Regions from separate parts of the Paenibacillus sp. OK076 genome, predicted to be linked through region 4. Evidence: riboswitches for the same ligand, from Rfam matches in the RefSeq annotation. Region 4 holds a riboswitch; each other region holds the start of a gene.
What was found. Region 4 has a riboswitch for cyclic di-AMP ahead of BMY78_RS02670 (HAD family hydrolase). Riboswitches for the same ligand answer to the same signal wherever they lie in the genome.
Positions count from the first base shown of each region.

Region 1: it holds a riboswitch for cyclic di-AMP, as region 4 does, so the genes downstream of both, BMY78_RS06170 (C40 family peptidase) here and BMY78_RS02670 (HAD family hydrolase) in region 4, are expected to answer to the same signal.
Region 2: it holds a riboswitch for cyclic di-AMP, as region 4 does, so the genes downstream of both, BMY78_RS31090 (3D domain-containing protein) here and BMY78_RS02670 (HAD family hydrolase) in region 4, are expected to answer to the same signal.
Region 3: it holds a riboswitch for cyclic di-AMP, as region 4 does, so the genes downstream of both, BMY78_RS14405 (3D domain-containing protein) here and BMY78_RS02670 (HAD family hydrolase) in region 4, are expected to answer to the same signal.

Region 1 is NZ_FOCH01000001.1:1,326,769-1,334,585, forward strand. It holds gene BMY78_RS06150 (xanthine phosphoribosyltransferase) at 1-503, shown strand, start outside; gene BMY78_RS06155 (hypothetical protein) at 602-931, shown strand; gene BMY78_RS06160 (hypothetical protein) at 1,055-1,273, shown strand; gene BMY78_RS06165 (carboxymuconolactone decarboxylase family protein) at 1,391-1,720, shown strand; gene BMY78_RS06170 (C40 family peptidase) at 1,826-2,290, opposite strand; cyclic di-AMP (ydaO/yuaA leader) riboswitch at 2,296-2,427, opposite strand; gene pelA (pectate lyase) at 2,838-3,797, shown strand; tRNA gene BMY78_RS06180 (tRNA-Leu) at 3,912-3,995, shown strand; gene BMY78_RS06185 (X2-like carbohydrate binding domain-containing protein) at 4,328-7,817, shown strand, end outside.
Region 2 is NZ_FOCH01000009.1:50,275-58,091, forward strand. It holds gene rsmA (16S rRNA (adenine(1518)-N(6)/adenine(1519)-N(6))-dimethyltransferase RsmA) at 1-750, opposite strand, end outside; gene rnmV (ribonuclease M5) at 755-1,300, opposite strand; gene BMY78_RS31090 (3D domain-containing protein) at 1,456-2,640, opposite strand; cyclic di-AMP (ydaO/yuaA leader) riboswitch at 2,914-3,167, opposite strand; gene BMY78_RS31095 (TatD family hydrolase) at 3,409-4,179, opposite strand; gene BMY78_RS31100 (HD domain-containing protein) at 4,518-5,798, opposite strand; gene BMY78_RS31105 (AbrB/MazE/SpoVT family DNA-binding domain-containing protein) at 6,116-6,370, shown strand; gene rsmI (16S rRNA (cytidine(1402)-2'-O)-methyltransferase) at 6,662-7,543, opposite strand; gene BMY78_RS31115 (tRNA1(Val) (adenine(37)-N6)-methyltransferase) at 7,544-7,817, opposite strand, start outside.
Region 3 is NZ_FOCH01000001.1:3,269,328-3,277,144, forward strand. It holds gene BMY78_RS14370 (HNH endonuclease) at 1-168, shown strand, start outside; gene BMY78_RS14375 (DUF4247 domain-containing protein) at 284-1,030, opposite strand; gene BMY78_RS14380 (DUF4178 domain-containing protein) at 1,042-1,548, opposite strand; gene BMY78_RS14385 (DUF350 domain-containing protein) at 1,572-1,973, opposite strand; gene BMY78_RS14390 (PspA/IM30 family protein) at 2,069-2,740, opposite strand; gene BMY78_RS14395 (prenylated flavin chaperone LpdD) at 2,870-3,214, opposite strand; gene BMY78_RS14400 (polysaccharide deacetylase family protein) at 3,362-4,150, shown strand; gene BMY78_RS14405 (3D domain-containing protein) at 4,284-4,952, opposite strand; cyclic di-AMP (ydaO/yuaA leader) riboswitch at 4,955-5,150, opposite strand; gene BMY78_RS14410 (amino acid ABC transporter ATP-binding protein) at 5,437-6,159, opposite strand; gene BMY78_RS14415 (ABC transporter substrate-binding protein/permease) at 6,146-7,609, opposite strand; gene BMY78_RS14420 (M20 family metallopeptidase) at 7,791-7,817, shown strand, end outside.
Region 4 is NZ_FOCH01000001.1:616,801-624,617, reverse strand. It holds gene BMY78_RS02685 (organic hydroperoxide resistance protein) at 198-617, opposite strand; gene BMY78_RS02680 (Nramp family divalent metal transporter) at 1,064-2,359, shown strand; gene BMY78_RS02675 (HAD family hydrolase) at 2,507-3,199, opposite strand; gene BMY78_RS02670 (HAD family hydrolase) at 3,370-3,768, opposite strand; cyclic di-AMP (ydaO/yuaA leader) riboswitch at 3,886-4,061, opposite strand; gene BMY78_RS02665 (glutathione peroxidase) at 4,428-4,904, shown strand; tRNA gene BMY78_RS02660 (tRNA-Leu) at 5,051-5,133, opposite strand; gene BMY78_RS02655 (urease accessory protein UreF) at 5,508-6,254, shown strand; gene BMY78_RS02650 (hypothetical protein) at 6,527-6,730, shown strand; gene BMY78_RS02645 (nitrogen regulation protein NR(II)) at 6,758-7,411, shown strand; gene urtE (urea ABC transporter ATP-binding subunit UrtE) at 7,437-7,817, opposite strand, start outside.

The DNA.
Region 1 (7,817 bases), 710 kb from region 4:
ATCACCAGATTGATCCTGCATTGACGATGGAAATGGGAAGGGAATTTGCCGCTCGTTTTCGTGAAAGTGGTGTAACTCGGGTCATTACAGTGGAGTCTTCCGGGATTCCGGTCGCCTTTGCTGCTGCACATGAACTGGGTGTTCCGCTGGTATTTGCTCGTCGCAAAAAAACACTTTTGGCTGACCCCGATGCCTACTGTGAAAGAGTGCCTTCTTTTACCAAAGGGATTGTAACGGATATTATGGTGTCCCGTGAGTATATTCATGAAAATGACCGTATTTTGTTTATTGACGATATCATTGCCAATGGCGATGCTGCTCGTGGTGTCATCAAAATTATCGAACGTTCGGGTGCGGAACTGGTTGGATTCGGTGTCGTGGTCGAAAAATGTTTTCAGGCCGGAGCGCGCACCATTCGTGAGCAGGGCATTCCGGTTGAAGCGTTGGTGCGTATTCGTTCTTTGAACGATGGCACCGTGCAATTTGACGATAACGAATTGTGACTTTTTAAAGGAAAAAGTGCCTATTTTTATAACAATGCCTTTGCATGACCGCTGATTTCATTTATAATGGGGTTATGTTAGGGAGAGGAGGCAACACCATGGGTAACCAACCGGCAACAGAACAATTTTTTATTGATAAGCTGGCGGAATCGAAAGTACATTTTGAGCGTGCCCTGGATTGTAAACATACGGAATTCGATGACCTTTATCCCTATATGATTGAACATCCTCAATTTTTCTGGTACAAACGCTACGTTGCCTGGTCAGAATTGCTGACGATTGTAGGCTTGTGCGAAGAGTTGTCCTTCTCTTGGAAAGAACAATTTACACCGCATCAAGTGGAGTACCTTGAAGAACGTGTGATGTCCGCCAAAGTGCTTGATTTTTGGTTTGAGAAGAACGACAGCAAAGAGCACGCGCAGCGGTAACTTTCAGTCGGGACATACTTTCGAATGACATGACAGTCCAATACAGTCACGTGAGACCTAAATGACTTTTCATTTAGGTCTCTTTTTGTAAATAATTTTTTTGGGAAAGTAGGCGCCATGAATATGATCAGTGATGCAGAATTGGATGCACTGCGTTTATCGGGTGAAAAAGTAAGGGTAGTACGGGACGAGATTCAGTCCAATGATGTGACAGGCATTGTGGTTGCCTGGGACGGGGAGCAGGTGCTCATTCGCCGTCAGAATCGTCGTGTGGTCAAGCTGGACCGGAAATATCAGTATCAGTTGTTCAGCGAGCCACGTAAGAGTCCGCTCGAAGAATAGGACGTGTGTTTTTAGGTTCATTTACCATGGGTGTTTTGGCATAATTGCACCTCTCGGGTGAAAAGATAGGTACAGTGAGAGCTTGTAACATATCAGCCGAGAGGATGTGCGGTAACCATGACATTAATGAATGATAAGGTTCATGCCTATAAAGATCAGATTGGTGAATTAAGCGACGTGCTGCCAGCTGTGGTGAAGTCTTATCATGAGTTCACTGGAGAATGTTTTCAGGCAGGGGCGATTGATGCCAAGACCAAACAGCTGATAGCGCTGGGCATTGGTTTGTTTGCAAACAATGAGGTATGTACGTTTTACCATGTGGAAGAGGCGCGTGCCAAAGGAGCGACCGATCAGGAGATTATGGAGACGGTTGCTGTGGCTGGAGCCGTAGGCGGAGGCCATGCGTTGTCTCAAGGTGCAATGAGAGTACAGAAGGCTCTACATTAAGTATAGAAGTCTACAGCACAGCGGATTTGTAAACAAAAGTCCCAAAACAAAGAGGAGGTCCCGGATTCACCCGGAGCCTCCTCTTTGCGCTATTTCCAATCAAACTTATATTTTGCCCAGCATTTTGTTATACATAAACTGACCTGTTACCCGGCGTGCTGTTACATAACGATCATTGAAATATGGATTGGATAATTGGGTGATGCTGACACCCTTACTGCTGGAAGCATGAGCGAACTGTCCGCCCCCGATATATACTCCTGTATGAGAAATGCCATTGCCCATCGTATTAAAGAATACCAGGTCACCTGTACGCAGATTAGCTTTGGATACCGGTGTTCCGGCCTTCGCTTGCTGCTGGGAAGTACGTGGTAATTCAATGCTATATTTGTTGAAAATATATCTCATAAATCCAGAGCAATCAAACCCGGCGAGTGTCGTGCCGCCCCATTTGTAAGGAATGCCTGTCATGTTGTTAACGACGGTGTTAATACTGCTTGCCTCTGTGCTTGCTGCACCGGATGTAAATAGAACTGCTGCTCCAAAAATAGAAATGATAAGCTTTTTCAAAATTGTTGTTCTCCCTTCGATGCCTACGGAGTTAGCTAAGGGTTCGGTAGAAGGTTCCCTATATTTCCTATGTATAAGAATAATTCACCCAAAATGGTTCCCCCGTTTTCAAACATGAAACTCGGCAAATGAATAATTAAGTTTTTGTAACCTTTTGAAACTATATTGCATAAATGCGAAAATGTCAAACCGATCTTGAACCCTTCTTATCATCTCAATGTTAACGGAATTATCGCTTTTTATGTAGAAATAACTCGAATGATGGGTTCTAATAAATGACAAAAAAGTAACTACTGTTTCAGAAGGAGAGAAATTGGACAATTTATTGGCTTTCTCACATCCAATTAGACGATAATTATAGGTTGTCCAAAGAATTTGTTACATGTTGTTGCAAATATTGACAAAATTCATATTTTTGCATAGAATTCTTTTTGTATATTCCATTTATTGTATTAAAAGAAATAGTTTGATTTTAAAACAAATATAAGGGGGATAGATTAGCAGGGGAGCAGTTTGCAGAAAATGAATTGAGGAGTGTTTCTAATCTATGTTGAAGGCAAAAACAAGGTTTGCATCTTTGGTTATGGCATGTACAATGGTTTTCTCCGTTGTCGGAATGGTATTTCAGCCTGCTGCTAAGGTCTCTGCTGCAGACGCCTCTGGAACGACAGCAAGTATCTCGGACATTTTGAAGAATCAACATCCAGACGGGGGATGGAAGAAGGATTACAAAGAAACAAGTGGTGAGTGGGCCAAATCTACGATTGATAACAAAGCTACATACTCAGAAATTAGAAGATTAGCCAAGGAATTCAAAAAGACGAATGATCCGCGTTATTCGGCTGCTGCCATCAAAGGAATCAACTTTTTGCTGAATATGCAGTACTCCAATGGGGGTTGGCCACAGGTATACCAAAGCTCCGGTTATCACAAGCACATCACCTTCAACGACGATGCCATGATTAATGTCATGTACATGCTGGATGAAGTAGGTGCACGTAAAGGAGATTTCTCATTCATCGACAGCTCTCTTGCAGATCGTAGTAAAAAATCAGTTGCCAAAGGTGTAGAGGCTATTCTCAATACACAGGTTGTAGCGAACGGTAAACTGACTGCATGGGGGCAGCAGCATGATTCCAGTACCCTTAAACCTGCAGGCGCTAGGATTTATGAAGTGCCTTCTCTGAGTGCTGGAGAGAGCAGTACAATTGTGAAGTTTTTAAAAACTAGACCGGCTAACTCCAAAATTACTGCCTCCATCAAAGCGGCAGAAGCCTGGTTCAACAAAGTTAAAATTACTGGTTACAAGTATGTCAGAGAAAACGGAGACAGCCAACTCATTGCAGATTCAGGTGCAGCGCCAATTTGGGCACGTTTCTATGAAATTGGAACGGATAAACCAATCTTCGTAGGACGTGATGGGGTTGTGAAATACAAACTCAGCGATATCGATAAGGAAAGAAGAGGTGGGTATGCCTGGTACGGCAACTGGCCCTCCAAGATCTAATTTATAAAATGCTTTACACATGAGAAGAGGATAATTTTTTGTTGACACTAATTACCTGCACATGATATATTATTTATTGTCGCCGCGATATAATTTCTCGGAGATAAGATATACGCGGTCGTGGCGGAATTGGCAGACGCGCACGGTTCAGGTCCGTGTGGGCTAACCCCCGTGGAGGTTCGAGTCCTCTCGACCGCATCATGTGCAACACGAAGAAAGGTTCCTAGAATGGCATTGCTGCCACTCTAGGAACCTTTTTTATCTGTTTACGGATCAGAGCGGTTGCTCATCCTGAATGTTTTTTCAACTATTCCTTCAACTTGAGCAAAGAAGAAGTTGATCTTTGTTTATTTATCCAAAAATGGAAAAGTGTTCGTTATGTGACGGTTTGCCCCTGTATTTCAGGTTTAATGTACGTAAAATACCGAAATGTACCTATCCTGAGCATCCTTCATCTACTATTCTCTTCTCGTATGGAAGCGCTATCAACAGGGATTTGAATGACCAAATTCAGAGGGGGTAGGGATAATTTGAAACGAATCGGAAAAAGGATGGCAATGTGTTTCATGGTATTCATGATTGCGGTGGTGCAGTTCGGGATTATGGGAACGACAGGCGGCAATGTGGCACAAGCAGCAGATAAGAGTCTGGCCCAGAAGCCGTATATGGGTTGGAGCAGTTACAGCATGCAGGTATATGACGGGGCGGGTAACTGGACGTCGGCCGAGAGTATTAAGAAGCAGTCGGATGCCATGCGCGAGAAGCTGCAAGCCCATGGATATGAATACATTAATATTGATGCAGGCTGGAACGGTGATGAAGATGAATACGGCCGTCCTATTCCGAGTACTGTTCTTTATCCAAATGGATTTCAGGAGGTCATCGATTATGTCCATAATAACGGACAGAAGATCGGGATCTATCTCATTCCGGGATTATCAATCACCGCTTATGAAAAAAATCTTGAGGTGTATGGAACGGGTGGGGCATGTCGTATGCAGGATATTGCGGTAAAGCCGCTCGTTGTTATGGATGCTTGGGATTCGTACACTTACAAAATTGATTTTACAAACCCTTGCTCACAGAAGTACATTGACTCCATCGCGGATCTTCTTGGCGAGTGGGGCATCAACTTTGTCAAATTCGACAGTGTGACGCCAGGATCAGGGATTAATAACCTGAGCCGGGATGCACGCGGTGATGTAGAGGCATGGTCCAAAGCCCTGGACAGAAATAATATCTGGTTTGAGCTTTCCTGGGCGCTTGACCATAATTACGTGGACTTCTGGAAAAAGTATGCGAACGGCTGGAGGATCGATTGGGATGTTGAAGCCTACGACAGTAGTAAGGGGTTAACAGAATGGTCGAGTATTTCACGCTTATTCCCCATAGCAGCCATCTGGTGGCGTGATGCAGGTCCTGGAGGCTGGAACGATTTTGACTCCCTGAATGTCGGGAATGGCTCGATGGATGGTCTGACCAGAGACGAGCGGAAGACCGCGACGACGTTCTGGGCAATCTCTTCAGCACCGCTTTATACAGGTAATGATCTGACCAGGCTTGACAGCTATGGGCTGGAGCTTCTGACGAATGATGAGGTCATTGCGGTCAATCAGGCCGGACGTCCAGCTCATCCCGTTTCCATGGACACCAAACAGCAGGTATGGTATGCGAATAACGGAGATGGTACGTACAACGTAGCTCTGTTCAATCTGGGCAATCGGAGTGCCGAGGTCAAAGTGAAATGGAGTGATATTGGCCTCGAAGGTCCGGCTTCGGTCCGTGATCTCTGGAGCCATTCCGAACTGGGGAATTTTAATCATGAATTCAGTGGCGGCGTACTGGAACCCCATGCTTCCCGGATGCTTAAGGTAACCGCACTGAGCGGCACATCAGCCGTTAATGATGATGATACGGGCATGCGCTATAGTGGGGATTGGAAGCGTAATGGAGGCAAGGAGCAAATCGATGGCAGACAGGATCTGAGCATCGCCATTACGGATTCCTCAACGACCACTGGTCCAGCCAATATGAATACGCAGCAAGGAGCTGACTTGGAAGCCGGTGATGACCTAATCGCGAACGCAGAAAATGTAGCAAATCCTGCTTCCGTTGATGCGGCTGCTGTTACCGATGTGGTGTACATTAATGATGATGACAGCAATATTCAATACACGGGTTCATGGAGTTCAAGTTCCGGGAGAAATTTCGGGGATTACAAGGAAGATGTACATTTTACTGAGAATGACGGCGATTATTTTGAATATACCTTCACGGGCACAGGCATTGACCTGCTTACGGAGAAGGATCAAGAACAGGGAGACATGATAGTCACACTCGACGATGGAACGCCTGAAACGGTTAGCGCTTATACCAGTGATGAACGAGAAGTGCAACAGGTACTGTATAGCGCTGCTGGTTTGACTAACGGTTCGCATACCTTGAAAGTCGTCAAACAATCGGGCCAGTATATGCTGCTGGATGCGCTTAGAGTAACAAGGGAAATTCCTACAGGAGATCATAACAGCACCATTAGTCCGGCTTCTGCTGACTTTGACAAGGCAACAGAACAACAGAAGGACATTACTGTCACGCTCACATTGAACGGAAATACACTAACTGGCATTGAAAATGACGGAGTAATGCTCAGTGAAGACGACTACACGGTGGTCGATGACAAACTGAACATCAAGAAAGAATATCTCACCCAACTGCCTGTAGGAACAACCGACTTTGTTGTCAATTTCAGCGCTGGTGATCCGCAAACTCTTGCTGTTCAAATCAGAGATACAACGGGCCTTCGTTATGTCCTGATCAATAACGACGATCCGGCCATAAAATACAATGGCTCATGGTCCCGCAGCACGGGGCGAGGTATGGGCGACTATAAAGATGATGTGCAGTATACCGAGACGAATGGTGATTCTTTTGAATATACGTTCAGAGGAAGAGGAATCCAGCTGTTCACAGAGGTAGACCAGTCACAGGGAGATATGGATATCTACGTGGACGGTCAATTCAAGGAGACGGTCAGTGCGTATCGCAACGGACGATTGGCACAGCAGAATCTGTACAGCATATCGGGCTTGCCTGATGGGCAGCACACGCTGAAGGCCGTCAAGAAATCGGGTAGATTTATGCTGCTTGATATGCTCAAGGTTGAGCTCCCGAATATGATTAATCCGGTGAATGCGAGCTTTGACAAATTAGCTTCTGCTCAGGCTGACATTGATGTCACGCTTCTGATCCAGGCGGGAAGCTTCAAGGGCATTACCAACGGCTCCAATGAACTGACACGAGGGACTGATTATACAGTTAATGGCGACCGCGTTACACTGAGCAAAACATATCTTGCTGCCCAGCCTGTAGGAACGTTAAATCTCAGTTTTTCCTTCGGCGGTGATTATCTCAATGACGTACATTCTACGACGGCGGATGGAGATTTCTTCGAGTACACCTTCAAGGGTACTGGAATAAGCTTGATTACACCTACTGGACCGGAGCAGGGAGAAGTAGATATTTATGTCGACGGACAACTGAAGCAAACCGTGAACGCCTATAGTCCGAGTCGCCAAATGATGCAGGAGATTTACAGCATCTCAGGACTGGCAAAAGGTCAGCATACACTCAAAGTTGTGAAGAAATCCGGTGAGCTTATGCTGGCCGATCAACTGAAATTTAATGTCCCTACTGGAAACGGAAACGGTGAACCAACGAATCCGTCGAATCCGTCGAATCCAGGTGGTCCATCCAATCCAGGCGGGCCATCGACTCCAGTCGTCCAGCCTTCAGACACGTCTGTGCCAGCGCCAACTCCTGAATCCGGAACTACTGACGGGACAACAGGAACGGATGATGGTCAGGATATTCCGTACAAGGCGTATATTCAAGGATATCCGGGCGGTTTGTTCAAGCCAGATAACAAGCTCACCCGTGCAGAGATGGCAACCATAGTCGCATTGGTATCTGAGAAAGAAGCCACGGGAGCAGCTGTTGCATTCAGTGACGTTAAATCTGAAT
Region 2 (7,817 bases), on a different contig from region 4:
AGCTTTCAAATTATTGGAGATTGTTTTTCTACGCTGCGCGAATGAAGCCTGTACCACTTCGAAGAAATGTGCCTCGTCGGGAACTTCAACCGGCGGTTGCTCACGCACCTTTAACTTGATTACAGCCGATTCCACATTAGGCTGCGGAATAAATACCGTGGGCGGAACAATACAGACCAATTCAGGCATACTGTAGTACTGGACTGCAATGCTCAGACTGCCATAGTCCTTAGATCCAGGAGCAGCAGCCATGCGTTCAGCCACTTCCTTCTGGATCATGACCACAATGCTGTCTACAGGCAGCTTCTCTTCGAGCAGTTTCATCATGATTGGCGTCGTTACATAATAAGGCAGATTGGCCACAACACTCACTTTATCTACCGTTCCAAAATCGGTGCGGAACAGCTCAGCCAGATCCAGCTTCAGCACATCCCCATGATGCACACGAACATTCGGATAAGGCTGCATCACTTCACCCAGAATCGGCAGCAGCCGCTGATCAATCTCTACAGCCGTTACAGGCCCGGCTACCCGAGCCAGACGTTCTGTGAGGGCGCCGATACCTGGTCCGATCTCAAGTGCACCCTTGGACTCGTCCAAATCAGCTGCATTTACAATTTTGTTCAATATATTTTGATCGATCAGAAAGTTCTGACCCAGGCTCTTCTTGAATGAAAATCCGTGTCTTTGAATAATTTCTTTGGTTCGTTTGGGGGTTGCAATCTCTACCGTTTCTTCCATGCCCTTCATACGCTCACAATCCTTCACGTTCAATTTGCGATAATGCTGCGGAGAACTCTTCCCGGGTAATCTGGAATACACTCAACCGCTTGTGGAACTGCTTGCCGTTGCAATATCCTATGCCCAGCAGATTGCCCATCTCCATACGACGTGCAGCAGCCTGTGGGTGCACAATCAGTCCCGCCGCAATCAGATCCTCCCAATCGATCAGACTGGGTGCGCCTTCATAAGACGTGTGTACACGTGCCAGTGCATGACGAATGGCCTCAGGTGAGGCGTTCTCCACTCCGATGTCGCCTTTACGCGTAGCATCTGCCTCCGGGATGAAGGCATGCTTGCAGCCAGGTACTTTATTGGCGATGATTTTACGAATACGTTCACCAGCATGATCCGGGTCTGTCAGTACGATGACACCACGTCTCTCTTGGGCAAGTGCAATGCGCTTTAGAATACGCTGGTTGATGGCCGACCCACCAGTCTCGATCGTATCTGCCTGAACCGCACGTCGAATAGCTACGGTGTCGTCACGACCTTCCACCACGATCACTTCTCTTATCATGTTCCATTTCTTCCTTTCTAACGCAAAAAGAAGAGGAATATCCTCTTCTCTGCCAAACGGCGGGGGAGACTGAATTCAGACCCCTCCGCCGCATATTCCGCATGAATCATTCATGCTTATATTTTATAGCATTCCCATTTCAAAGTAAAACGATTTTAGTTCGCTTCCGGCTTCACCGGACCAATCACATATACCGTCTTGCCTTTCTTCCGTCCGAAGTTCAGGGCATGCTTCACACTATCATAATACACATCAATTTTGTTGCCTTTAATGGCACCACCTGTGTCTTCCGCACGACGGAAGCCAAGGCCCTCGATATATACCCACCAGCCAATTGGAATGACTTTGGGATCAACCGCAATGGTACGTCCCTCGGTTACCCGAGTACCTGATGCCGTTTTTGTGCCGATACCGGGCTCTTCAGAAGAGTATGCCGTCATGGATACATTTTTCAACACTTTAGAATATTTAAAAGAACTGCCTGAGACGGTAATTACTTTGCTGCCCGAGGCAGCGGTTTTCTTCGAGTTCGTGGTTGTTGCTGTTTTTGTCGTGGAAGTCTGCGCTGATACCGTCTGAATCACTGGCTCTTTCACAACAGGTTTGGCTTTGGTACCAACGGCAATCACTTTATCAACGCGATTCGTTGCGACCGATTTACCCACCATTTTTTTGGAGACCAATTCTCCATCCTGGAACACCTTTTCAATATGCTGTACAAGCGTGCCTTCTTTACCGCTCACAATGACACGATTGTCGCCTTTGTACAAGCTAGGGTCAGCCGTTTTGATCACTTTATAAGCAATCGGCTGTTCCACGTCCACCGTACGCTTTGTTACCCGCACTACACGAATTTTCATATCCGCTTCGATAGTGGTTCCAAGCGCCGGATACACTTTGTCTTCACTTGCAATCTGAATACCTGATTTTTTAATCGCATCTTTTACCGATGAATCGGTTGTATACAGAGTCTTGGTGTCTCCGTCTGCCGTAATCTTAACTGGAACGGCCCGCTCAATAACGATGCGGTCTCCATCTGTAATCGCCCCATTCAAGGGCATGGATACCTGATCGTGAGGGCTGACTGTGATTGACTGCTCCTCCAGCATTTCCTGAAGCATTCCTGTACGAGTCTCTACCGCTTGAGCTTTGCCATCAATAACCAGTGAAATTTGTTTCCCGGCCTGACCGTAAACGACTAACAAGATCATGATTGTAAGCGCAATTGAGAAAATCGCGATCAATGCCATTTGACGCATGTTCTCATGCTTCCACCGCAACGCGAAAGACTTACTGGATGATCGTGACTCATGGGTCTCTTCTGGTTGGAATGTGCCCACTTCTCCGTCCTCCTTCATAGCCTCGCCGTCTAAAGTAATGCATGATGTCTTTGACGCGACTATACCAAATTTTCTACAGAACACAGATCGGACCAACATAATCCGGTTCTGCACCATGAATCAATCTTCGCAACATGATGTCATCCTCCTGAATACTTACCGTATGATGACCGTATTTCTTTTATTCAAAAACAAAAAAGCCAAAGAAAGAGTTTAAGAGGAACTCTTTCGTGGCTTCCGAATGATTCTGAATATCGGAAATTCATGCACGAGGTTGCCTCTCTTTTTCCGCTTGCGAGGTTAGCTGTCGGGTTCGGGCGAAAGAGAGCCGCCCTATCTCCGGTCATCCGCTCATGGCGGACGCCCTTGAATTCACCCCGAGACCCAAAGAAGAAATCAAATACGGCTTCGCAGATTCATACGCTGCTTTTGGGTCAGCGCATGTTGCGCATCGGCTGCAAACACCGATGTTTAAGCCCTATTGGTTCCCCCGCTCTCCGTTAACGGAGACTCAGCGAGACTGATTCATGAAAGTAATGTTGTTTCATCGGAAAGTGTCCCTTTGTTCATCCCCCGAACATCTGTCCAATTTTCCGCACAACAATTCACTGAAAAGATGATATCCTGTTTCTATGCATGTTGTAAAGCGTTGTTCAAGTACGTTTTTCTAAATATTTGGTTAAAATATTGTAATATTCTTGATTTATTTGGATCAAAAAGCAAATTAACTCCGCCTAACTCACTTTTTCACCCGTTTTGCTCGATATTTTAACGAATCCCAAATCGTTCCATGGCATTTTTGGTCGTTATTGCTGCAATTTCCTCTACCGAAATGCCTTTAATTTCCGCAGCTGCTTCTGCAACCAGACGTACATGCGCTGTCTCATTTCGTTTTCCACGATAAGGGTGAGGTGTTAGATAAGGAGCATCGGTTTCAATGAAAAATCGGTCCATCGGAACCTTCTTAAGCACCTCTTTAGGCTGCTTCGCATTTTTGAACGTGATTGGCCCTCCGAAGGAAAGATGGAAGCCCAAATCCAGGCACATTTTCGCCGTTTCCCAGCTGCCAGAGAAGGAATGCATAACACCGCCTACTTCTCCTGCCTTCTCTTCACGCAAAATCTTTACAATATCCTCATGCGCATCCCGGTTGTGAATGACAATCGGCATATTTAACTCACGGGCAAGACCAATTTGTTGTCGTAATACGCGATGTTGAACCTCTTTCGGTGAAGTGTCCCAATAATAGTCTAGACCAATTTCACCGATAGCTACCACTTTTTCATGCTTGCATAAAGACGCAATCCATTCCAGATCACCCTCCTGCATCGTGATTGCATCCACTGGGTGCCAGCCTACCGCAGCATATATAAAATCATAGGTTTCAGCCAGCTTCATCGTGGATGGAATAGTCTCCCGGTTAAAGCCAACGTTAATCATGCGACTAACGCCCGCATCCACAGCACGCTGAATCATTTCCTCGCGGTCCTCGTCGAATTGTGGTGCATCCAGGTGTGTATGTGTGTCGAACAACATCATGCTGTATTTCTCCCTTCATGTCGAATTAACGACTAGCTCTTTTTAATCCATCCGGTAAACTAACCAGAACATAAATATTCCTAAATTCGGTCATATTTTTTTCTTTATTTCATTCTATTAGCTCATTCAGCACATTGAGCACAACATGTAGAGCGAACAAGTTCTTCCTTATCTATATGTTGCTTATCTTTAGCCATCCGGGTTGTATTCTAATTGCTCTGATTACAAAATTATGTCGATCTACATGTACTCTCCATTAAAGCAGATTACTGTATCATGGAAAATAGCTCTTTTAGAAAGCTTTATTCACCAGACTCCTGAACAGTATTGCTGATCATTTAATGTGAGAAATAGGGGCGTATATTTGACGGTAATTCATGAACAATCGCATCCACCTTATTTTGCGGATAATACAAGTGATGCTTTCCGCGATGAAGACCACTGATTGAACGGACAATGTCGGATACCTCTGACAACTCATGTAACTTGTCTTGCCGATCAAGCAGCAGAATCTGCTTGTCCGTCGATTCATCCGGACGAAACACATCATACGGATTATCCGTTGGAAAATCAATTTCCAGATCATACTCGGGATTAAGACCCGCTGCAGTGAAGGCTTCCCGAATCTCTTCAATCAGGTTTACGTCGATCTGTTCAATCTCTACATACTTATATAATTTGCGATCTATAAAACGTTCGCATAACTCACTTAGAACAGCATCGTCCTCTTTGCGCCACTGCATAAATGCCGTCTGAATCAAAGCTTCGTCCAGCTGCAAGTATTCATCCACCGTTAAATCGCCGGCGAATAGCTGGGACAGTGGATCGATCATGAAGCGGAATTGGAAACCTTGCTGTATGAGACTTTTCGCCCGCTTAAATATTTGCCGCAATATAATTTCCGAACTTCGGGTAACCGGATGAAAGTAAATTTGCCAGTACATCTGGTACCTGGACATCAAGTAATCCTCCACGGCATGCATGCCCGACTCCTTGACCACAATTCTTCCGTGAAATGGACGCAGCATACGCAGGATACGGTCAAGGTCGATCGTCCCATAGTTTACACCTGTAAAGTAGGCATCCCGAAGCAAGTAATCCATGCGGTCCGCATCAAGCGGACTGGTGACCAAATTAACGACAATAGGTTGCTCATATGTCTTTTGAATAACAGAAGCCACTTTCTCGGGAAAATCAGGAGCATACCGTCTTAAGATCGCCCCTACTTCGGTATCACCTGTAATGATCCGACAAGTCCAATCCTCATGATTCATATCGAAAGCTTCTTCTATTGAGTGAGAGAACGGCCCATGTCCAAGATCATGGAGCAATGCTGCGCAAAGGGCTACCGTTTTTTCCTCCTTTGGCCAATCTGAATAGTGACTTCTTTCGAATTGGGAAATAATCTTACGCGTAATTTCGTAGACACCCAAGGAATGTGAGAAGCGACTATGCTCTGCACCATGGAAAGTAAGAAATGATGTTCCCAATTGACGGATTCGGCGTAAACGTTGAAATTCGGGCGTGTTGATCAACTGCCATATAATCGGATCTTGCACATGGATATAATTATGTACCGGATCTTTAAACACCTTTTCTTCCGTTAAACGCTGTTCCATGTCTGTTCACTCCTTTAATATCGTTTGTATTTGTCGCTTTTCAGTATAATACCACCAAGGATTCGACACAGTTTGACGAATCTTGTCGAATACTGTATTTTTGTCGTTTTCCAAATCGACAAAGCTGACATTGATGTTTAAATACGAAAAATAGCTCCCAATCCCTTACCACTCGTAATCTTATCAAAAACAGCCTTTATTTTAAGCTAATTTTAAGGTTGACTGTTTTGGGAATCGTTGGTATGATGAGTATCATAAAACATAAAATAATGTCGAATAATGACAATGATCGTTAGCTGAGAGGAGCACTGATTATAATGATGAAATCAACAGGTATTGTAAGAAAAGTGGATGAACTGGGACGGGTAGTTATTCCAATTGAATTGCGCCGTACGCTCGGTATTGGTGAAAAAGATGCTCTTGAGATCTATGTTGACGGCGAGCGCATCATGTTGAAAAAATACGAACCAGCTTGTATCTTCTGTGGCAATGCAGAGAACGTTACTTATTTCAAAGGTAAAATTGTTTGTAACGAATGTATTTCCGAAATCCCTGCACCTGTGACAAAATAAGAAATATCAGGTATAATGGTCTTATTAAATTGTTATTTCTAACCTTTTTATATTCCTTGATCGCCTTCCCGGTGTGAACCCCACCGCTGGAAGGTATTTTTTTGCTTTCTTATTGGTTCTCATTACCCATAAAATCGAGCTGCGAGTCTGTACAACCAAAAAGAAGAGCGGTGATGTGCGTAATATGTTTTATTTTTCCGCTCTGATATTTTTTTATATTTCATTAAGGTTGGGTCTAAGGTTCCTTTAAGTTTATGTTCCCTATTCCAGTATATATTTCTTGATTCGTTATTAGATTAACGCATTATACACATCTCGTTTCGTCAAACCCCGATCTGTTGCCGTTTTCTTCATCGCATCTTTCCGACTAAGTCCTTCATTCTCATAATGGCCCACATGCTCCTCCAAAGACAGCAGCTGCCACCAGGCTTCCCGCTCCGCCTTACGTTCCTCTTCCCTGATACCTTCTACAAGCAAACAATATTCCCCAAGCGGCGGATGTTCCTCAAGCCATTCTATACACTCTTGGATACTACCTCTTGCGAACTCCTCATGACGTTTTGTAAGCTCACGCGCCAGTACAATCGATCGGTCACCTAGAATCTCTTCGAGGTAGGCCAACGTTTTGCGAATACGGTGAGGGGACTCATAAAATAGCAACGTACCGTTGGACTCATTAAAAGCTTCCATCACTTTTCGCATGTCTTTTTTCTCCCGCGGCAAAAAACCGCCGAATGTGAAGCGCTCCGTCGGCAAGCCGGATACGATCAGAGCTGATAACGCTGCATTGGCTCCAGGGATGGGAATGACCGTAATTCCAGCTTCAAGCGCAAGTTTTACAAGATCGGAACCAGGGTCCGAAATGGCCGGCAGACCGGCATCACTGACGAGTGCCAAATTTTTTCCTTCTATTATATAGCGTATTAGTTCAGGCCCACTGGCTGCCTTATTATGCTCATGGTAACTGAACAACATCGATGGTGTAATTTCAAAATGGGTAAGCAGCTTTCGAGTCTGACGTGTGTCTTCCGCTGCAATGATGTCACAGCTCTGCAATGTTTTAATAGCTCGAAAAGTCATATCGTCCAGATTACCGATCGGTGTTCCTACCAAATATAGTTTGCCGGCATCACCCGACTGCTCCGCGTAGCTCTTTTGAATATGCAATGTCATCTAAACCCCTCCTTCCGTTGTCCGTTGTGCATGTTGTGCTCCGTAATATATATCCATGATTTCTTCACAGTATTTTCCCTCTTCATTGTAGACAATCAATGGGGGAAGCATGCGTACCTCCGGTTTCCCATCCTTGAGCGCTTCAATCAACACCATATTGGCTTCCAAATGAGCACGGGGATGTACCATCCGAATCCGTTTCGGTTCAAGTTTATACTCACGCATCAGAGAGATGATTTCCCCTAGACGCTGCGGGCGATGAACCATGGATACT
Region 3 (7,817 bases), 2.7 Mb from region 4:
CAAATTCATTCCCTATATACCAATCGTGATATTATGACCTTAGGTTTAACTGGAATACAGGCACTAAGGCAAGATGAGCGCATCGCTCCTTATATCCGCTGGATTCGCAAACAACCTGCTACAACCATTCCTCGTGTTCGAAAGTCCCATCATGTCCGCAAATCGTAAAACAAAAAGAACAGCGTCCAAGGTCATTTTCGGTGGCATAGCTCGCTCCACCTTACCTTTTCACTGTTCTTCTGCGAATGATTTAATATTGTGCGGGTCCCTTTCATGAGAAGTGCTACCTACGCCTCATGATTCGGCCACCGCCAACCCTCGTTTTGGGCTTTTTATAAGAGCTCTTCGGTGAATCAAACAATCCTCCAAGGCCGCCACTGCTCTTATTACGATCAATTGTGCCTTTGCTTTGTTCCTTATTTCGGCTGAATAATCCTCCACCGGACCCTACGCTCGAATCCTTATCGCTGCCACGCCGGGTAATTGACCCTTTCCGGTCAACGGTAATCGGTGGAGCCACCTTTTTATCGCTGCTCGTCGGTGTCCGATAGGAGCCTTCTCTTGGCTTGTACGTGTCCTTGTTCGTATAACCCCGATACGTACCGGACCCTCTACCCCCGAACGAATCAAACAAATTACCGATTAATGTTGCGGTTAAGTAGCCTTGCAAAAAGGACGAATCATAATTCTGCCGAACATATTCCTTGGAATCCACCTCAACCAAGGTGTCTTCCACTTTATTCGGGTCTTGCTGCAAATGATAATACTGGTCCTGATACACCAGGAACATCCGCTCTGTATTTTCCGCCGAGATCTGATCCGGCTTCCGCTGTTCAGATAATTCCTGAGCGACCTCTGGAACGGTACGATCGGCAGCTCGGTACACATAGGATGTCGTGTTACCACTGCCGCTGACCGATTCAAGCGGATATGTGTCCTGAACGGAAGGGGCTCCGCACGCGGACAGCAGCGACATCACAAGGCTGAGGACCAGCATTAATTTTAATCCATGTGCCAAGCGCTTTTTCATTGGAACCTCTCCTAGCTCGAACGAATCACTTTGATATCCGCAGGAAGAATGGACTCACCCTCATACAGTGTAAATCTTCTGTCTTGCCACTCCACACGCAAAAGCATGTTATCATCAGACTGATATTGCCATACTAATTGTTCCCCCGCCTGACCATAGGGTGTCCTGCCTGCAGTGGTTACCATTCCTCCGTATTCTTCCTCCAGATGATACGCACGTCCATCCAGATCCAGCAATGTAGGCACCTCATCCGGTGCATCGAGACGTCCATCAATGGGTGTATAGAGGGCATACCGGGTCATTTCCCGTTCTTCAATATGCAAATGTCGGATTGCCGTACCATCCTGCAACGTGAGGACAGCCGCATTCCGTGCTCGATGATGTACCCGCCCAACAACTTCATAGGTGACCAGCGAAACCTCACAGATATCACCAGGTGCCAGCTGAAGCATAGTTTTCTCTGCCTTAGGCGGTTCAGGTTTGGCTATTATCCCTTTAATCCGTTTCCACACACTCATGCCCATTACTCCTGTTCTTTATCTTATAAACAAGCTGCAATAATTAATGCGCCCACGATATGTAGGGCACCCGAGAACAAACCGTAACCTGTCTTGCCCTGCTGTATTCCCGTATCCAGATCCAGGTTGGCCCATCTCCGAATCATAAAGTGAACCACACTCTCCAGAATCAGCAAAATGACAAAGGAAACAACGGATACAAGCAACGCTTCTCCAAGATGACCCGCTGTCGAAATGGAGGTGGCGAGTACGTATCCCTGAGCAAACAGCTTCATAACCATACGTGTCGTAACGGCCATATTGCCGGCCTTCACTTCGGCAAAATCCTTATACTTCGTGAACAAAGAATCCACATACATCAAGACAAACAGCAAAACCGAACCCGATAACGTCCAGACCAGCATTGCCAAAATGTTCAAATCCATTTACATAGCCCCCACATTTCAACATGAACCGCAATTAAAAGCGAAGGAGAAACGCTGGTCTCTCCTCCGCTAGTGCCCCTGCTTGCTTACAAGGTTTAGTTCTTATTTTCGTATTGCTTCATCAATGCTGCCAGTTCATCCTCGACAGCCTGATCCTTGCCCAGCTTCTCAAACTCATCGTCCAGCGATTTACCTTTGGACGACATCTCATTGCTGGCTTCAGCCTGAGCTTCCATCTGCATCATTTTTTCTTCCATACGCTTCATGCCGGCACTTGCAGTGTCGGAGCTAAATCCGTTCAGCGCCTTGTTGATTTCGGTTTGAGCTTTTGCCGCGTTGTAGCGCGCAACCAATGTTTCGCGTTTATTTTTCATTTGAGTCAATTGTTTACGCATTTCGTCCAGCTTGCCACGAAGGTTATCGGCAGAAGCTTTATTTTGATCATAGCTTGTTTTGTATTCAGCCATCTTCTCTTCAGCGACTTTTTTCTCTTCCAGTGCCCGACGGGCCAAATCCATATTCTGTGCACGTGCTGCTGTATGTGCTTGCTCCTCACGTTTCTTCACGAGAGCTTCCTGTTCTTCGAACAGCTGCTTGAATTTCTTCTCAATGGCAATCTGTGCAGCAACAGCTTTCTCCGCATCTTCAAGATCTTCCTGCATATCCCGGATATATTGATCCGTCATCTTGATCGGATCTTCTGCCTTGTCAATAATAGAGTTAATGTTAGACATTGTTAAATCGCGTAATCGTTTGAAAATGGACATTATGGTATTCCTCCTAGTCGATAGTTCATCCTTGTATATAATCATACATACGTGGCAATGTTCTACTCGTTTCAATTTTAACAAAAAAAATCATAAAAAACGATTTTAGCCTATTTTGCTTACATCGAACTATTGAATTAGTCGACCCGTTTGGCACAGCTCCTCATCAAGCAGCTTCTCTGCAGTCTGCACAATCTCATCAATCTGCATCCGCGTAATGGCGTCAAAGTGAATCCCCATAATCACAGTGACGGTTACCTTTAAATGCAGGGCAGCCTTACGTGCCAGTCTTTCACACAGTTCTTGTTCTTTATGTCCTGGAATATGCACCGTAGCTCCACTCACCCGTTCACGATCCGGATAAAATATCGCTACTGCTCCAATGTGTGATCTGCCTCCAGTTATTATAAAAACCTTATCTTCTCCTGCTTCGATCACCTGTAACCGAACGGAATTTAAGTCGTATGTACTCATCCTGCTCCACCTGTCCTTTTCTATATATATGGTGGAATTATGGCTTTGATTTTCTGAATCAGCAATGAAACATCTCACATCATGCATAAATACGGATGGCCCCGGGCATACCAAAGAGAACGCAATTTGGGAAAAGGAGGCACTAACATGCGTATACGCCTCATCATGTTATCCATCATGGTCATTCTTCTGGGAGGAAGTTACGCTCCTGCTCAGTTATGGGCTTCTTCAAGCCCGCAAACCGAACCTGCTTCGAAGTCTGATTCTTCCGAAGAGGAGCAGCTGACGCTGGGACAGCTCCGACAGAAATATGCGGATACATTCAAAACGAATGGCCCCTCGACAAAAAAGGTCGCACTGACTTTTGATGACGTACCTGATCCACGGTTCACCCCGAAGGTGTTGGATATTCTAAAGAAATACAAGGTGCGGGCTACGTTTTTCATTGTGGGACATCGCGCCGAGAAACATCCGGATTTAGTGAAACGCATGGTGAAGGAAGGGCATATTGTTGGCAATCACAGCTACAATCACCCGGAGTTCAGTAAGCTGACCATGAATGCATTTCGCAAACAAATCTTACATACCGGGGATATTATTCGGGATCTGGTGGGGTACACACCCAAAATGATACGTCCACCTTATGGCGACATTAACGAACAGCAGCTGCAATGGGCAGCCAAACAGCATTACAGCATTGTGAACTGGAATGTCGATTCCCTGGACTGGAAGGGCCTCTCCAAAGAGGAAGTCAAAAAAAACATCCTGTCCGCCGTCAAACCGGGTTCCATTGTTCTTCAGCATGCAGGAGGCGGTGTCGGATCGAAGCTGAGTGGTTCCATCGAGGCGTTGCCTGAAGTTATCGAGGAATTGCGTAACCGCGGGTACGAGCTGGTGACTTTGGACGAAATGCTGGAACTGCCAAAGGGCAAATAGGTCAAAGAATCTAGAAGTCGGATATTCAAAAGGGTGTCCTTCAATCACTTTATCGTGATTAAGGGACACCCTTTACTGTTAGAATAGAGTTAGTTGGAGTCACATCTGATGATGTGCAGCTACGATTTGAATTTTATTTCAAAATGTAAAGTTCAACATCCTGAATACCAAATGTGCTCACGGATTGTTTGCTGCCAGGAATAAAGATATCGATCTTATGGCCTTTAATGGCGCTGCCTACATCACGAGCCGTAGCGACAAATGCCTGTTTTGGCAGTCCTGGGTGTGTATGACCTGTTACCAGTACCTTAGTTCCCAATGGAATAATACTTGGGTCTACTGCAATGGTTCCCAATTCGAGCGGGTTACCGAAGTAGTCCACAGCACCCCATCCTCCATTTTCGGAAGCGTCCGCGGAGTATGCTGTTGCTTTGACATCGACCGCTTTGCTGTAATCAAACGTTTTTCCCCAGGCTTGTACAACTTTACTATCTGCATTAACGTCAAGACTTGCAGTAGTGATCGTTTTAGCCTCCGTTTTAGCTTCTGCAGCAGAAGCTGTGTACGTTGTTTTTCCAGGAATCGTAATTTTCAAACCACCATAAATGTTGTAAGCTGAAATGTCATTGTTCGCTTTGATCAGAGCGTTAAGTCCAACTCCATATTGTTTGGATAAGGTGTAGAAGGTATCCCCTTCTTTGGCCACATGAACTGAATCAGCATGAGCCGGAACGGCCTGAATGAGCATTGCTGCTGTCAGCAAAGCTGTTGCTGTTTTGGCTATACGTTTCTTGTTAATCATGGTCTTCCTCCCTCATTATGCCTGCGAAGTTAGTTGTCGGATTCGGATGGAGGAAACCACCCTATAGGTTCAATTACATTCAAATATATGTAGCCCTAATTCACCCCAAGCCGTGTGCAATTGATTCTCCCCCAAGCACACTCTGCAACGTTACATCCCCCGCACTCCCAACTCCGGAAGTTTCGGCAGGAACAAATATATCACAATTTTGTAACCAAGAGTCGTAGTAAATGTTACCATCCGTCTAATTCACTTCAACATCATGGCTGAATCTAAGCGGTTTTTTTCAAAAAATGTCTATTTGAGCTTATATCGCTGATGACAGAAACGTTACTTTTTATGTTAATCCGTGCGTATCCTTACATAACAAAACAATCCCTGCCGACGTGTCGTCGACAGGGATGTATGAGGGGGATGAAATTCTCATCCGAATTATACATTTTGCAATTTCAACCTGATCTTCATCCTGAATAACTTGGATGTATTAGAGCACTTTAGCAAGGAAGTCACGTGTACGTGCATGCTTGGGCTCACCGAACACTTCAGCAGGCGTTCCTTCTTCTACAATTACCCCGCCATCCATAAACAGGATGCGGTCACCCACTTCGCGTGCGAAGCCCATCTCATGCGTTACAATTACCATGGTCATGCCGCCCTCTGCAAGCCGCTTCATAACATCCAGGACTTCACCCACCATTTCAGGGTCCAGTGCAGACGTTGGCTCGTCAAAGAGCATGACATGTGGCTGCATCGCGAGCGCTCTTGCAATAGCTATCCGTTGTTTCTGTCCACCGGACAGCTGATTTGGATAGGCGTCTTTTTTGTCAGAGAGGCCCACCGTCTTGAGCAAATCTGCACAGATTTGTTCCGCTTCATGTGCAGGCTGTTTCTTCACTTTAATGGGAGCAATCGTAATGTTCTGCTGCACCGTTTTGTGCGGAAACAGATTGAAATGCTGGAATACCATCCCCATTTTTTCACGAGTTGCATTAATGTTGTGTTTCGGGTCAGTGATCGAAACTCCCTCAAAGTTAATCTCACCGGAAGTAGGTTTCTCCAGTAAGTTCAGACAACGCAAAAAGGTACTTTTCCCCGATCCGGACGGACCGATGACCACGACAACCTCGCCTTTGCCAATCGTTACGTTAATGCCTTTAAGCACTTCGTTCTTATCATAGGATTTATATAATTGTCTAACGTCTATCACTTGCACCCAACTTCCTTTCCAGTCGACCCAGCAGTTTGGACAAAATGAACGTCAGCACAAAGTAGATGGCTGCCGCAATCAGGAATGGATTCATCCCTTGATACGTAATATTTTTGACCACACTTGCCTGGTACATAATGTCCACCATACCGATAACCGAGATAATGGAGGATTCCTTGATAATGGTCACGAACTCATTACCGATCGCCGGCAACACCGCTTTGAACGCTTGTGGGAGCACGATGAAGCGCATGGCCGCACCTCTGCCCATTCCTAGGGAACGAGCTGCTTCCAGTTGGCCGCGATCCACACCCTGTATACCAGCACGGAAAATCTCCGCAAGATAGGCACCACTATTAATGGATAGTGTGATAATCCCCGCCTGAAGCGGCGAAAATGTAATACCGAACGTCAAGGCAAGCCCGTAATAGATAATCATCAATTGAACCAGCATTGGTGTACCACGAATAACTTCAACGTAAGCTGTTCCAATCCAACGCAGAATTGAGACGTCATGCAGACGTAACAGACAGATGATCAAACCGATAATTACCCCGAATATTACACCGAGTGCAGACAGTAATAGGGTGTAACCCACACCTGTTGCATAAAAGCTTTTGTATTGCCAGAACACTTGAAAAATGTTTTGATCTTTTTTCACCTTGTCTGCCATCAACTGGCTTGCTTCAGTGACCATCTGATCGATTTTATTTTCGCTTTTCAGACGTTCGAGCGTTCCGTTCACTGCATTCAGCAATTCCGTATTGCCCTTACGAATCCCGATTGCCGCTTCGGCCTGCTCTTCATCCGGAATAGCCGGAGCTAGTCCAATCACATCATCCAGGTAACCGGCAGCTACCGTATCCTCAACGATTGCAGCATTTACACGATTGGTCTGCAATTGCAGTACGATATCAGATATTTTATCAAGTGCTGTCAGTTTTGCGCCGGGGATTCCCTGGCCAATCGTTTCCTGAATGGAGCCCTTTTGGACACCAATTTTTTCATTTTCCAGATCAGCCATGGTTGGATATTTATCTTTATCCGCATTGCGAATCATGATGACTTGCTTGGATTTATAATAGGTATCGGAGAAGTCAATGCTTTGTCTACGCTCATCCGTTGGCGTCATTCCAGAGATGACCATATCCACACGACCACTCTGTAACGCAGGAAGAAGTCCGTCAAAACCCATATCCTCTATTACAAGCTCTGCGCCTAGATCCGCAGCAATTTCTTTAGCAATCGAAATATCAAATCCGACGATTTGGTCTTTACCATCAATCACTTTATGGAATTCATATGGTGCAAAATCGGCACTTGTACCGAGCACCAGCTTTTTACTGCCTGAATTGCCTGTAGTTCCCGTTGCCGACGCAACAGGTGCAACCGTAGTTAACAAGACCACAAGAGCTAGCAGCATCATGGTGTAACGACTAATCAATTTCAACCCTGTTCTCCCCTTATAATACTTTGTATGCTTTCTGTTGTTGATGCCTGAGTCATTATAAAGTAGAATGCATGATTATGCAATGCATTTCGACATTACAAATCCTGACTAGTTTCTGAAAAATAACCGCAACTATGATATAATTATTGAATTATTTTCATTTTTGCTTAAGGAGTCCAGCATGACACATACCAAAACACAAATTTTC
Region 4 (7,817 bases):
CCCCTTATTCGAATGTATGACTTCAAGCAAGAGTAGATTATGTAAAATAGTACGCTGTTCAACATGCAATCTCCTGCATCGCAACTGTATTATACAATACAAAACCCTGCCGAAGGCCAGCAGGGTCTTGTACTCGAGCATCAGGCATCCAAGGATACCCTGCTCTATATGTTCCCTTTACTCCTGCGAGTCAGGTCTTAAACTACATTAAGTACCACATCAATATTGCCGCGAGTTGCCTTGGAATAAGGACAGAAATCATGTGCCTTACGAGCAAGATCTTCTGCTTGACTGTGATCGACGCCAGGCATGCTCACATCCAAACGTACAGACAGTTGGAAACCATCATCTGCCGGATCTTTGCCGATGGATACATTACTGGTTACCACCACATTCTCCAACTTCACGCCCGCTTTGCGTGCCACATTGGCAAGAGCACTTTCATAACATGCACCATATCCCGCTGCAAAGAGCTGCTCAGGATTGGTTCCTTCACCACCTGCGCCTCCAAGTTCTTTTGGCATTTTCAGATCATGCTTGAGCACTCCATCCGAAGAAGCCACCGAACCTGTACGTCCACCTTTAACTGTTGCTGTTGCTGTATATAAAGCTTCCATTAAGAATCTCTCCTTTACCTTTAAGTTTTTTTGCTGCCTACAATTCAATTTAAACTTCTGGCTCATTTTGAAACGGTTGTTAATCCTTATTCAGCTTTTACAACTTTTTTATTTTCATGCATTTGGGATGAACACAGGTAATTTATCTAGGGTTGGGTAATATACTAAGGCACATTTACTCCTGCTAAATTTTGTCCCTCTACACAAAAGTTGCACTAGACAAAAATAATTGAAGGAGTACAATGTAAGTATCAACATAAACGTTTAGACATATGTGGAGTCGTTTAATTACGCTTTTAAGATTTTGGTTTCAATGTTCAAATGTAATCAAAGGAATGACACCGTTCCTCTTCATATAGAATATCAATACTTCAAAGTCGGGTGATTATATTATGAGTAAAAAAAATCCGTTCAACACTCCTTCAAATGAGCCATTAGCTGCGGGTATGGCCCCATCTCTCGGGGAAGCCCACAGCTCCATGAAGGTGCCTCAGAACGCTGCTTGGTGGAAAAAGTTCCTTGCTTTTGTTGGACCAGGTTATCTGGTTGCCGTTGGATATATGGACCCAGGGAACTGGGCAACGGATATTGCCGGTGGCTCACAGTTCGGTTATACATTATTGTCCGTTATTCTGATATCAAATCTAATGGCTGTGGTATTGCAGTCTCTTGCTGGCAAGCTCGGGATTGTCACAGGACGGGATTTAGCGCAAGCCTGCCGCGAACGATTCAGCATGCCTGTAGTCATGATGTTATGGATTTTGTGTGAGCTTGCGATTGCAGCCACCGACCTTGCCGAGGTTATTGGTTCAGCCATCGCTCTCAAGCTGCTGTTCAACATACCCATGCTATACGGTGTCATTATTACCGCTGTCGATGTACTGGTCATTCTTTTGCTGCAAAATAAAGGCTTCCGCGCATTGGAATCGCTCGTTATTGTGCTGATGGCTACCATCGCCCTCTGCTTCGGGATTGACCTGTTTCTCGCTAAACCGGATATGGGCGGCGTCATGCATGGTTTTGTACCCAGTGCCGAGATTTTGCAAAATCCAGCCATGCTCTATATCGCCATCGGAATTATTGGCGCAACCGTGATGCCCCATAATCTGTATCTGCATTCTTCTATTGTGCAGACCCGTCAGATTGAAAAGACACCTCAGGGTAAAAAAGAAGCGATTCGTTATACCACTATGGATTCAACCATCGCTTTAACGCTGGCCCTGTTTATCAATGCAGCCATCCTGATTCTGTCAGCTTCCGTGTTCCATAGTGTAGGCATGACTCAGGTCGCGGAAATTACAGATGCTTACCATCTGTTGACACCACTTCTGGGTACCACCATTGCAAGTATTCTGTTCGGTGTAGCCCTGCTGGCTTCAGGCCAGAACTCAACACTCACCGGCACGTTGTCCGGACAGATTGTAATGGAAGGCTTCCTGAACATTCGTATTCCGGCGTGGCTTCGTCGACTGGTAACACGTCTGATTGCAATCATCCCGGCCGTCATCGTAACAGCCATTGCCGGAGAGCACGGAACAGAGGAACTGCTGATTCTGAGCCAGGTTGTGCTGTCACTGCAGCTGCCCTTTGCCGTCATTCCACTGGTGATGTTTACGAGCGACAAAAAAAGCATGGGGGCTTTTGCCAACAAGCTGTGGCTCAAAATTACCTCCTGGATCATTGCTGGAGTTATCGTTGTCCTGAATGTGTATCTAATTATCCAGACTATTATGTTATTCTAGGTTACATGGAACTACGCCGTATTTTGTCTAACTCAAAAAGGCTGATCAACTCAAGAAACGTATCCCTTGAGACGATCAGCCTTTCCTTTTATATGTTTAAGCAGCAGCCTAATCCATACTAATCGGATCTTAAAAGCCGCACTTCATTTAGTTGTCCGAATTCGGAGTTACCATCAACAATGGAAGAAGCTCCTCCAGTGATTTAATCGTCCAGTCTGGACGTTCTGCATCCGCAAGCTCCGGCTGGAACCTGCCATAACCCTGCAAAATCCGGATCGTGTGCATGCCCAGCTTCTTAGCTGGAATAATATCATTATCGATCCTGTCGCCGATCATGACCGCTTCCTCGGGTTTACATCCCGCCTGTTTCAACGCTACAGCATACAATTCAGGATCAGGCTTGGACACTCCTTCTTCAGCCGAACAGGCCAGCACATCCACATACTTGCGCAAGCCGTAGCTATTCAGTCGATTTTCCGTCCCCGGGCTCTGATTGGCAATGATACCAATCTTATAGTGCTGCGACAACGTCTGAAGAACAGCGTCGGCTGACGGGAAGGGTCGCTCAAGCTCTTTGCGGAACTTCAGCTTCTCCTGTATCTGTTCCCGGTGCCCCTCATCGCTGATCAGAGTACGAATAGCCAATTTCATCGGCCATTGCTCGTAATTTCGGTAGGAGGCCGCAAATATGTCTCGCACCGTCTGCATCTCCACCTGATAACCAAGCGCACAAGCTTCACGAACGAACTGACCGATAATATCATCTACCGGCTCCCATTCGTCCACGAGCGTATCCCCCACATCAAAGAACAACCATTGTATTCCACGTACATCCGGCACGCCTATTCCTCCTCGTTAGCCACAGGAAATTATCCCTATTTCCCAAACCATAAAAAAGAAGACCCACCATCATGCATGAGTCTCCTCAAGAATCCGTTTTATTCATGATTTCAATTATAACAGGCAGCTGACACTGGATCAATCACAGGAATAGTACGAGCCACTAGCCATTAGCCATTAAGCAGAAATCCAACTTCCCCGTTCAAGGAATATACAATACGGTCTGCTCCCATTCCCCGATAGATCCCTTTGGGATGACTTTGTTCGGTAATCACACACAGGGACTTGGATGTCCAGGATCGGCAGATCTGCAAATATCGACAGGTTAGGTTTAGGCTATTTTCAAAAATAAAAACATTGCCGACACTGCCTTGCGGCAAAAACCATTTCTGAGCTGCAGCCGTGTTCATGCGAATGACATGCTCTACACCGATTCTCCGGAGCCTGCGCTCTTCCCCTGCACTGTTAGTCAGAACGGCAAACGGCATTTTTTTGTACATCAGCAATTTGATAAATTTACGTCCTGCTTCATTTGGAGCAGTCACTAAGATCATCTCTTTATCCATCATTCGTTCCTCCCTTGGCGTGAAAAGACAACAAAAAAGAAGCGTGGGGGACCAAGGCCTCCCGGACGCTTCTTCAATAATCCATAGCAAAAAGACACTATGAACCAGCGTACGGCTTGTTGCCTCTCCCTTTAACGCTTACGAGGTTAGCTGACGGATTCGGGCGCGAGAGTCGCCCTATTTCCGGCTGTCACCGGAAAATTCACCCCATGGATGCCCACTGTCCTGGACAGTTCATCCTGTTGGTTCCCCCGTTTCCCACCCATGAATGAATGGAAACTCAGCGATTAAAACATCGTTCTTATATCATCATAATCAGAGCGATATTATCGTTTGTTTCGTTTTTCATGTAAAATTTAATTTAAATTGGAATTACGATATGAATCATACACCCGTGCCATATTGGTGTAAAGTCTGCGCAGATCACCGAATCGACGGATTTTTGCCATTTCACATCAATAATAGCGCTTACAACACATCCATTCTCTACCCATCTCTTCAAAGCTCTCTAATTCTCTCTCTAGCGAAAATAAGGTAGCAAATCAGTCACAGATCATACACGACAGCTTGAAATGGAGTTAAAAAAGCAATATAAATTTTGCAATATTTAATTGCAATCAATATAATAGAGGATATAAGAAAATGAGATGGAGGCGATTTTCATGTCAGTCTACGACTACAAAGTAAACACCCTTCGCGGTCAGGAAGTTGAAATGTCCAACTATCGTGACAAAGTACTGCTTATCGTAAATACAGCAAGCCAATGCGGCCTTACACCTCAATTCAAAGGTCTGCAAGAACTTCAGGACAAGTTTAAAGACTCCCCATTTGAAGTTCTTGGTTTTCCAAGCAACCAGTTTGCACAGGAAAAGGGCTCCTCTGACGATATTGCTGAGTTCTGCCAGATGAACTATGGTGTCAGCTTCCCGATGTTTGAGAAAATTGATGTGAATGGTTCAAGCGCTCACCCTCTATTCCAGCATCTTACCAAAGAAGCACCGGGCGTACTCGGCTCCAAAGCCATCAAATGGAACTTCACCAAGTTCCTTGTGGATCAGAACGGTCGTGTTGTGAAGCGGTATGCTCCCAAAACAACACCTGATAAAATTGAAGCAGACATCAAAGCATTGCTTAAATAACAAGTAAAGGCCATCCCACCCCGGCAGACAGCATGAGCATGCATTCAGGGGAATCGGATGACCTTTTTTTTCGGACCCGGTTACTGTAAAAAACACAAAAAAAGAAGCTCCCCATACGGGAAGCTTCTTCTTAATCGTTCTTATGATGCGGTCGAGAGGACTCGAACCTCCACGGGTATATACCCACTACCCCCTCAAGATAGCGTGTCTGCCATTCCACCACGACCGCATGTCGTAAATAATCGGCAACAGAATTGATTATACCCGGTTCATGTTTAAAAGTAAAGCATTTTTATTAATATTATTTTAACTGCGCTTTTCCTCCCATAAATCGTATAATCTCGTCATTTTCTCCTACGAAGTGCATATGATTAAATTTGATCTCGTTTGTATATCCGATTAGGCTGATCACTCTACTTTCTTTATGACCACTCTTCATATTCTCTCAGTAGAACATAACTTATAAAGTTATATAAAATAACATTAAATAGATTTTATACTTAAATAACCAAGAAACTATTGACAAAAAGCGGATATTTATGTGAATATATATATCATATAATTCGGATTTACAAACATAAAACGAACCAAAAAGGAGTATAAATGTTATTTAACATAACATTTAACGAACGTAGGAGGCGAAAGATTGTGAACCGTGGGAATAAGCTGCTCGATTACGTCAAACTGCTTGATTCCTCTATCCAGGTCGGAGGCTTCACCCATTCCTTCGGAATGGATGCCCATATCGCGGAAGGTACCATTCGTAGTGCTGAAGATCTCGAATCATTCATGCGCTGCCAATTGCATCCCAGCATCGTGCGTCTGGAAGGCATGGCGATTAAAGGCATATACACCGCCGCAGATCACAATGACGCGTGGCGTACAGCCCTCATCGACAAGCTCGTCCATGTCCAGCGCACCCCAGTCAATCTTAGAGAACATGCGACCACAATGGGCAAACGACTGATTAAGCTAGCTCGTGCACTCCACCCCTGGATTGATTTTAGCCACCTCGAACACACCCTGGCTAAGTATGAATCCGTCGGCTGCCTCTCCACTGTTCACGCCTGGATTAACCACCACCTCGAAATCCCTGTCGAGGAGGCGGTCCTTGGTTATCTGCATTCAGCCATGAGTGCCTGCATAACCGAAGCCTCCAAAGTAATTCCTCTTCATACCGATACAATCCAGGACCTGCTGGTTCGCCTGGCCGCAGACCTGGAACATGAATGGCATACCGTCAGCGCCTCCGCTGCCGATGGACTGGTACAACCAACCTCAATGTCCATGAAAACGTTGTTCCCAAGCTTTCACATGCTTGGAGCAGGGCTTCACGCCTACCGAGCCTAATCTACCCCCTCCCCTTCATACCCGCGTCCTCACGCAGTAAAATATATAAAAAACACGCCGCAACCTCATTGCTGGCGTGTTTTCTATGTCAATTATTTTGTCTATTTAACGTATTTACGCCATTTTTCATATTAAAATACACTTATTTCCGTCTTTTTTAATTGTTAGATGACGCAAATACGTATATAATAAAACATACAGCTCGCATATCTATATACTTTACACCAAGAATAACCAGCTGAACACTACATTCCAACGAGGGGTGAACCCTTTTGAACAAAAAGAAACCTGTGACTCCTTTCGGATGGGCCATCAAACGACGACTAACCGAACTCCAGGTCGACCAAAAGACATTTTGCGAACAGTATGGCATTCCGCCATACCGTCTGTCCAATCTCATTCACGGCACGCGTAAAGCAACCCGGTTCAGGAACCAGGTCGCTGACATTTTGGAAATTCCAGATGATTTAAGATAAGATTTCTGCCAAGGAGGAGCTCATTTCATGAGATACTTAATATCCGATCTGGAGAGATTATCGTTCCAGTCCATGCAGCACCAGCTTATCATCGTCGACCACAACTGGATTATTCGAAGCTGCAACACCGCTTGGCAACACGGACTCGGGCAACTTCTTCCCAACCCAAGCGTAGCAGGCCCCTCAAGAACAGCACCTGAACCACCTCATTACCTTCACCTTGTAGAGGGGTGGACATTCCGCGAGGAGAAAGCAAAGAATGCGAAAATTGTTCAGGAGTTAAAACGTATCACTGCACCTTTTAAAGACAGTTATACATACGACATCTCCGTTCGGACTATCAACAACGAACAGCGGTGGTTCCGCCTGGAACTCACCCCATTGATTCAGGCCGACCCATCCCTGCTGTCTGATCTCGCATTGATTGCACACACGGATGTGACCGAACAGAAACAGACAGAACGCCAATTGAAGAAGGCCCTGTCTGAAGTGCGTACTTTGCGCGGACTACTTCCCATCTGCGCTGTCTGCAAACAAATTAAGGATGAACAGGACAGCTGGAACTCTGTTGAGAGTTATTTGGAGAAGCACACTCATGCCGAATTTACCCATGATATCTGCCCGGATTGCATCCGAAGACTATATCCCAAATACTCCAACATTCTGGACAAACGTTCCTGAACTCACCCTACACCAAGAACCCAAGCTACACAGACAGGTGGTGCTCAAACTGCGACATATCCAGCTCTCGCGGTGTTCCTTGCAGTGCAATTGCCCCTTTGTCCATTACATAGATATAATCTGCAGCACCGCGTACAAAATCAATGCTTTGTTCCACCAGCAAAATGGAGATTTCACCCTTTGCCTTAATTTGCAAAATGACCTGCCGGATATCCTCTACGATGGAAGGCTGGATGCCTTCTGTCGGCTCATCCAGAAGCAATAATCCGGGCCGGGAAGCCAGTGCGCGGGCAAATGCCAACTGCTGCTGCTGTCCGCCACTCAGATCACCACCCTGCCGTCCATACATCGTGGCAAGCACCGGAAACATCGCCAGCACATCCTCCGGGAACGTCTTCCCCCCTGT